2 regions of the Streptomyces sp. YIM 121038 genome follow, and region 2 is predicted to be linked to the other one. Evidence: riboswitches for the same ligand, from Rfam matches in the RefSeq annotation. Region 2 holds a riboswitch; the other holds the start of a gene.
The links. Region 2 has a riboswitch for glycine ahead of gcvP (aminomethyl-transferring glycine dehydrogenase). Riboswitches for the same ligand answer to the same signal wherever they lie in the genome.
Positions count from the first base shown of each region.

Region 1: linked by a shared signal. The riboswitch ahead of gcvT (glycine cleavage system aminomethyltransferase GcvT) and the one ahead of gcvP (aminomethyl-transferring glycine dehydrogenase) in region 2 are both predicted to bind glycine.

Region 1 covers NZ_CP030771.1:6,594,814-6,598,211, forward strand. The annotation lists gene glyA (serine hydroxymethyltransferase) at 1-406, opposite strand, end outside; gene gcvH (glycine cleavage system protein GcvH) at 432-809, opposite strand; gene gcvT (glycine cleavage system aminomethyltransferase GcvT) at 953-2,086, opposite strand; glycine riboswitch at 2,262-2,364, opposite strand; gene C9F11_RS28480 (AAA family ATPase) at 2,499-3,263, shown strand; gene C9F11_RS28485 (enhanced serine sensitivity protein SseB) at 3,334-3,398, shown strand, end outside.
Region 2 covers NZ_CP030771.1:1,828,559-1,831,956, reverse strand. The annotation lists gene C9F11_RS07230 (DNA polymerase IV) at 1-513, shown strand, start outside; gene C9F11_RS07225 (PRC-barrel domain-containing protein) at 694-1,119, opposite strand; glycine riboswitch at 1,255-1,352, shown strand; gene gcvP (aminomethyl-transferring glycine dehydrogenase) at 1,539-3,398, shown strand, end outside.

The sequences.
Region 1 (3,398 bases), 4.8 Mb from region 2:
AGAAGTTCAGGCGCATGCCGTGGGTGAGGTGGCCGCCGTGCGCCAGGTCCAGACCGAGGATCGTGTCGCCGGGCTTGGCGATGGCGAAGAGCGCGGCCTGGTTCGCGGAGGCGCCGGAGTGCGGCTGGACGTTGGCGTACTCGGCGCCGAACAGCTCCTTGACCCGGTCGATCGCGATCTGCTCGGCCACGTCGACGTGCTCGCAGCCGCCGTAGTAGCGGCGGCCGGGGTAGCCCTCGGCGTACTTGTTGGTGAGGACCGTGCCCTGGGCCTCCATGACGGCGACCGGAGCGAAGTTCTCCGAGGCGATCATTTCCAGGGTGGACTGCTGGCGGTTCAGCTCGGCGTCGACGGCCGCGGCCACGTCCGGGTCGAGCTCGTGGAGAGGGGTGTTCAGAAGCGACATCGGAAGATCAGTCCTTACGCCGTGGTCAGCTGCCTGCGAACTCGGTGTACTCGTCGGCGGAGAGCAGGTCGCCCGGCTCCTCGGCGACGCGCACCTTGAACAGCCAGCCGCCCTCGAAGGGAGCCGAGTTCACCAGGGACGGGTCGTCCACAACGTCCTGGTTGGCCTCGACGACCTCACCGGAAACCGGCGAGTACAGGTCGCTGACCGACTTCGTCGACTCCAGCTCGCCGCAGGTCTCGCCCGCGGTGACCGTGTCGCCGACCGACGGCAGGTCGGCGTAGACGACGTCACCGAGCGCGTTGGCCGCGAACTCGGTGATGCCGACCGTCGCCACACCGTCCTCGGTGGCCGACAGCCACTCGTGCTCCTTGCTGTAACGCAGCTGCTGGGGGTTGCTCATGGCGTGAATTCTCCTGTACGCGGGCGTGTGCTGATGAACGCGGGGATGTGCAGTCTTACGGAGTGAGACGGGACGGACGGGTCACCGGCGGACGGACCGGACTCCGGTGCGTCCGCGGGATCAGGTCCGGCGCGGGCCGTGCGTCACTTCTGCCGCTTGTAGAACGGCAGCGCCACCACCTCGTAGGGCTCGTGGGTGCCGCGGACGTCCACGCCCACGCCCGCCGTGCCCGCCTGCGCGTGCGCCGGGTCCACGTACGCCATCGCGATCGGCTTGCCGAGCGTCGGCGACGGGGCGCCGGAGGTGACCTGGCCGATGACCTCGCCGTTCGCCACGACGTCCATGCCCGCGCGCGGCACCCGGCGGCCCTCGGCGACAAGCCCGACGAGCTTGCGCGGGGGCGCGCTCTCGGCGCGCTCCGCGGCGGCCTTCAGGGCGTCGTGGCCCACGAAGTCGTCGGCGTGGGTCGTCTTGTCGAACTTCACGACCCGGCCGAGGCCCGCGTCGAAGGGCGTGAGCGACGTCGTCAGCTCGTTGCCGTACAGCGGCATGCCCGCCTCCAGGCGGAGCGTGTCGCGGCAGGAGAGGCCGCATGGCACGAGCCCCACGGGGGTACCCGCGTCCGTGAGCGCCCGCCAGAGCTTCTCCGCGTGCTGCGGCTGCACGAACAGCTCGAAGCCGTCCTCGCCGGTGTAGCCGGTGCGGGCGATCAGGGCGGGCACGCCCGCCACGGTGCCCGGCAGGCCCGCGTAGTACTTCAGGCCGTCCAGGTCGGCGTCCGTGAGGGACTTCAGGATGCCGGGGGACTCCGGGCCCTGCACCGCGATCAGGGCGTAGGCGTCGCGGTCGTCGCGGACCTCGGCGTCGAAGCCCGCGGCGCGCTCGGTGAGGGCGTCCAGGACGGTCTGGGCGTTGGAGGCGTTGGCCACGACCATGTACTCGGTCTCGGCCAGGCGGTAGACGATCAGGTCGTCCAGGATGCCGCCGTCCTGCTGACAGATCATGGTGTACCGGGCGCGGCCCACGGAGACGGAGCCGATGTTGCCGACGAGCGCGAAGTTCAGCAGGTCCACGGCCTGGGTGCCGGTGACGGTGATCTCGCCCATGTGGGAGAGGTCGAAGAGGCCGGCCTTGGTGCGCACGGCGTTGTGCTCGTCGCGCTCGCTGCCGTACCGCAGCGGCATGTCCCAGCCCGCGAAGTCGGTCATCGTGGCGCCCAGCGAACGGTGCAGGGCGTCGAGGGCGGTCTGACGTGGGGCGCGTGCGGTCTGACTCATCAGTACTGGCTCCAGGGCATGACGGGCGAGGTCTGTCCTCCCCATCTGTCATAAACCTGAGAGGTTCACCACGCCCCGTGCGTATGACGGAGCATGACTTGCACCTTGGGTGGAGCCGTCCCGCGGGCCGAGCTGGTCGCGCTCGTCGGGGGAGTGGCTCGCTTTTCAGATGTGCCTCGCCCGCGCGGTACGGGGCCTGAGAGATTCAAGGGAGGAACTTGCTCCTTCGGCGCCCCACGACGCTCCTGCGTCACCGGGGACTCTCCCGCGCGGATTCAAGCGGCCGGTATGGAGTTGGCGCGCACATCATTGCACGCGCCCCCGCTTCACAACAGCCGCAACCAGGGAGTCCCCCGCTGTCGTCTTCGTAGGGCATTACCTTCTCTTTACATACGACGGAGAAGTACTGGGGATGAGTGACGTGACGAGCATGGGGAGGCCGATCACGGTGCGCAGGAGCAGTGCTTACGCGACGACCACGGGTGTCTCGCTGCCCAGGGCGGGGGCGGTGCTGCCCGGCGCGGGCGTCGCCCTGCCCCCGCAGCCGGGCGCCCCCGCGGCGCCCGCGCGGGAGGCCGTCGCCGCCTCCCACCGGCCCGCGGTGCGCGACCTCAGGGGCCGCTCCGGGCGCGGCCCGACCGGCCTGGTGTTCGCCGCAGGTGACGTCGTGGTGGTCTCCGGCCTGCCCGGCAGCGGCAAGTCCACGCTGATGCGGCGCGCCGTGGCGGGCCCGCGCGTGGACTCCCAGGACACCCGCGACCGCTGGGCGGCCCGGGTGCCGCGCCGGATCCCGTACGCGCTCTACCGCCCCCTCGTCCGCCTCGCGCACTACGCGTACCTGCGCCGGACGCTGCGCGCGGGCAGCGGCGTCGTCGTCCACGACTGCGGCACCCAGCCGTGGGTGCGCCGCTGGCTCGCCCGCGCGGCGGCCCGGCGCGGGGCCACGCTGCACCTGCTCCTCCTCGACGTGCCCGCCCCCGTGGCCCTCGACGGCCAGCGCGCCCGGGGACGCGGGGTCTCCCGGTACGCCTTCGCGCGCCACCGCAGGACGGTCGGCCGCCTCGTCCGGGCCGCCGAGAGCGGGCGCCTGCCGCGCGGCTGCGGCTCGGCGGTGCTGCTCGACCGGGAGGCGGCGGGGGCGTTGCGCGCGCTGGGCTTCGAGGGACAGGGCGGGTAGGGCGGGGCGCGCGGGCCCGGCGGCGTTAGGGTCGGGCCGCAGACAGCACGCAGAGCAGAGGTCGAGGCAGATGGACTTTCCGGGGGACGTACCGGCACAGGCGCACGCCCATCCCTACGGCGGCTGGCCCGCCAA
Region 2 (3,398 bases):
TTCACGCAGGAGGACCTGTTCGCGCAGGCCCACGCGGTGCTGCAGACCGAGTCCCTGGCGCCCGGGGCCGAGGAGGAGGAAGCGGCGGCCGTCCCGGTGGCCGCCGTGGCCGAGGAGGGCGGGCCGGACGCGGCGTCCGGGCCGGGCGACGCGGTCGGGGAGCCGGTGGTGCCCGCCGAGCGGCGGTGGCCCGCGGGGCACGACGTCCGGCACGCGGTGTACGGGCCCGGATGGGTGCAGGGCAGCGGGCTGGGGCGGGTGACCGTGCGGTTCGAGACCCCGGATTCGGTGCCGGGGCGGGTGCGGACGTTCCGCACGGACGACCCGGAGCTGGAGCCTTCGGATCCGCTGCCTCTGGTGGTGGCGGACGCGGGGGCTTCGGCGCAGCGGGAGGACGCGGAGGGGGAGCCGGTGGGCCAGGAGACCCAGGAGACCCCGGAGGCCGCTTCGGTGGGGCGGGAGACCTCGGACGGGGAGGGAGGGGCGCTGCCGATGGTGGAGGGGGCCGGGTAGGCATCCTCGGGTAAGCGCCGCCCCGGCAGGCCCCCGGGGAGGCACCCTCGGGTGCGGGTGGTGCGGGTGGTGTGGGTGGTGTGGGTGGTGTGGGTGGTGTGGGTGGTGTGGGTGGTGCGGCGGGTCTGAATGGTGCCGCGGAGTGAGGCTGGTGTGGCGGGGCTGTCGGCTGCGTGGCGGTCAGGCGCCCGCCCCCTCCACGCCGCCCGCCCCATCCGCCCCATCCACCCCGTCCGCTCGGTTCACCCGGTCCGCCCGGCGGCCGAAGTCGTGGTCCGGCGGGGGCGGTGGCGTCACGTCCAGGCCGTAGTGGCGGTAGAGCTGGAGCTCCTGCTCGGGGGAGAGGTGGCGGCCCACGCCGAAGTCGGGGGCGTCCTTGATCAGGGCGCGCTCGAAGGGCACGCGCAGGGTGCCGTCCTGGACCAGCTCGCTGGGCTCCAGCGGGACGAACGCGTCACGGCTGAACAGACCGGTGCGTATGGCCGCCCACTCCGGGGCGCCCGTGGCGTCGTCGAGATAGATCTCGTCGACCGTGCCGATCTTGGTTCCGTCGCGGTCGAACGCCTTGCGGCCGATCAGATTGCGGGGATCGATATCTGTCTGCACGTTCCCTCCACTTGGTCGCAAGTCATCCGGGCTCATCCGTTTTTCGGTCGTCATACCTACGAAAGAGCACATCGGGACGGGCGGCCACTCGAGGGATCGGCCACGGACCGCGCTGGTAGGCTGGCAAGCGGCTGTTGACCCCGTGCGGGAGAGCTCTTCGGTGGCAGCACCGGAGGCGCCGAAGGAGCAACTCCTCCCCGGAATCTCTCAGGCCCCTGTACCGCACGGACGAGGCCACTCTGGAAAGCAGGGCGGGCGTCGGGCGGGCACGCCCGGAACCCTTCCTCACCGACGGTGAAAGCAGAGCCGCTCCGGCGGTCCTGTGAAGCTCTCAGGTTGAGATGACAGAGGGGGAGGCCGTCCGGGTACCCGCGCCGTGGTGCCCCTCGCAGGTCGTGTCAGACCAGGAGGCCTCCGCAATGACAGCCACCCCTCGCACTCCGCTCTCGCAGCTCGAGCAGGGAATCCCCTTCGAGCAGCGGCACATCGGGCCCGACGCGGAAGCCCGCGCCAAGATGCTCGCCCAGGTCGGCTACGGCTCCCTGGACGAGCTCACGGCCGCCGCCGTGCCGGATGTGATCAAGAACGCCGAGGCCCTCGAGCTGCCCGGTGCGCGCACCGAGGCCGAGGTCCTGGCCGAGCTGCGCTCCCTGGCGGACCGCAACCAGGTGCTCGACTCCATGATCGGGCTCGGCTACTACGGCACGTTCACGCCGCCCGTGATCCTGCGGAACGTGATGGAGAACCCCTCCTGGTACACCGCGTACACGCCGTACCAGCCGGAGATCTCCCAGGGCCGCCTCGAGGCGCTCCTCAACTTCCAGACCGTCGTCGCCGAGCTGACGGGGCTGCCCACCTCCGGCGCCTCGCTGCTCGACGAGGGCACCGCGGCCGCCGAGGCCATGGCCCTCTCCCGGCGCGTCGGCAAGGTCAAGAACGGCGTGTTCGTCGTCGACGCCGACGTGCTGCCGCAGACCATCGCCGTGATCCAGACCCGGGCCGAGCCGACCGGTGTCGAGGTCGTCGTCACGGACCTCAGCGACGGCATCCCCGCCGACCTCGCCGAGCGCGAGATCAACGGCGTACTGATCCAGTACCCCGGGGCCTCCGGTGCCGTGCGCGACATCAAGCCGGTCATCGAGCAGGCCCACGGCCTGGGCGCGATCGTCACCGTCGCCGCCGACCTGCTCGCGCTCACGCTGCTCACCTCGCCCGGCGAACTCGGCGCGGACATCGCGGTCGGCACCACGCAGCGCTTCGGCGTGCCGATGGGCTTCGGCGGTCCGCACGCGGGCTACATGGCGGTGCACGAGAAGTTCGCCCGCAACCTGCCCGGACGCCTGGTCGGCGTCTCCGTCGACGCCGACGGCAACAAGGCCTACCGCCTCGCCCTGCAGACCCGCGAGCAGCACATCCGCCGCGAGAAGGCGACCAGTAACATCTGTACCGCCCAGGTGCTGCTCGCCGTCATGGCCGGGATGTACGCGGTCTACCACGGCCCCGAGGGCCTGAAGACGATCGCCCGGCGCACCCACCGCTACGCCACGCTGCTCGCCGAGGGCCTCAAGGCCGGCGGCGTCGAGATCGTGCACGGCGCGTACTTCGACACGCTGACCGCGCGCGTGCCCGGCAAGGCCGCCGACGTGGTCGCCGCCGCGCGCGAGGGCGGGGTCAACATCCACCCGGTCGACGCCGATCACGTGTCGTTCGCCTGCGACGAGACCACCACGCGCGCCCAGCTCTCCGCGCTGTGGACGGCGTTCGGCGTCGAGGCCGACGTCGAGGCCCTGGACGCGAGCGTCGAGGACACGCTGCCCGCCGGGCTGCTGCGCACCGACGCGTACCTGACCCACCCGGTCTTCCACCAGCACCGCTCCGAGACCGCGATGCTGCGTTACCTGCGCCGGCTCGCCGACCGTGACTACGCGCTCGACCGCGGCATGATCCCGCTGGGCTCCTGCACGATGAAGCTCAACGCGACCACGGAGATGGAGCCCGTCACCTGGCCGGAGTTCGGGCAGCTGCACCCCTTCGTGCCCGCCCAGCAGGCGCAGGGCTATCTGACCCTGATCCGCGAGCTGGAGGAACGCCTCGCCGAGGTCACCGGCTACGACAAGGTCTCCCTCCAGCCGAACGCGGGCTCCCAGGGCGAGCTGGCCGGTCTGCTCGCGGTGCGCGGCTACCACCGCGCCAACGGCGACGACCAGCGCACCGTCTGCCTCATCCCGTCCTCCGCGCACGGCACCAACGCCGCGAGCGCCGTCATGGCCGGGATGAAG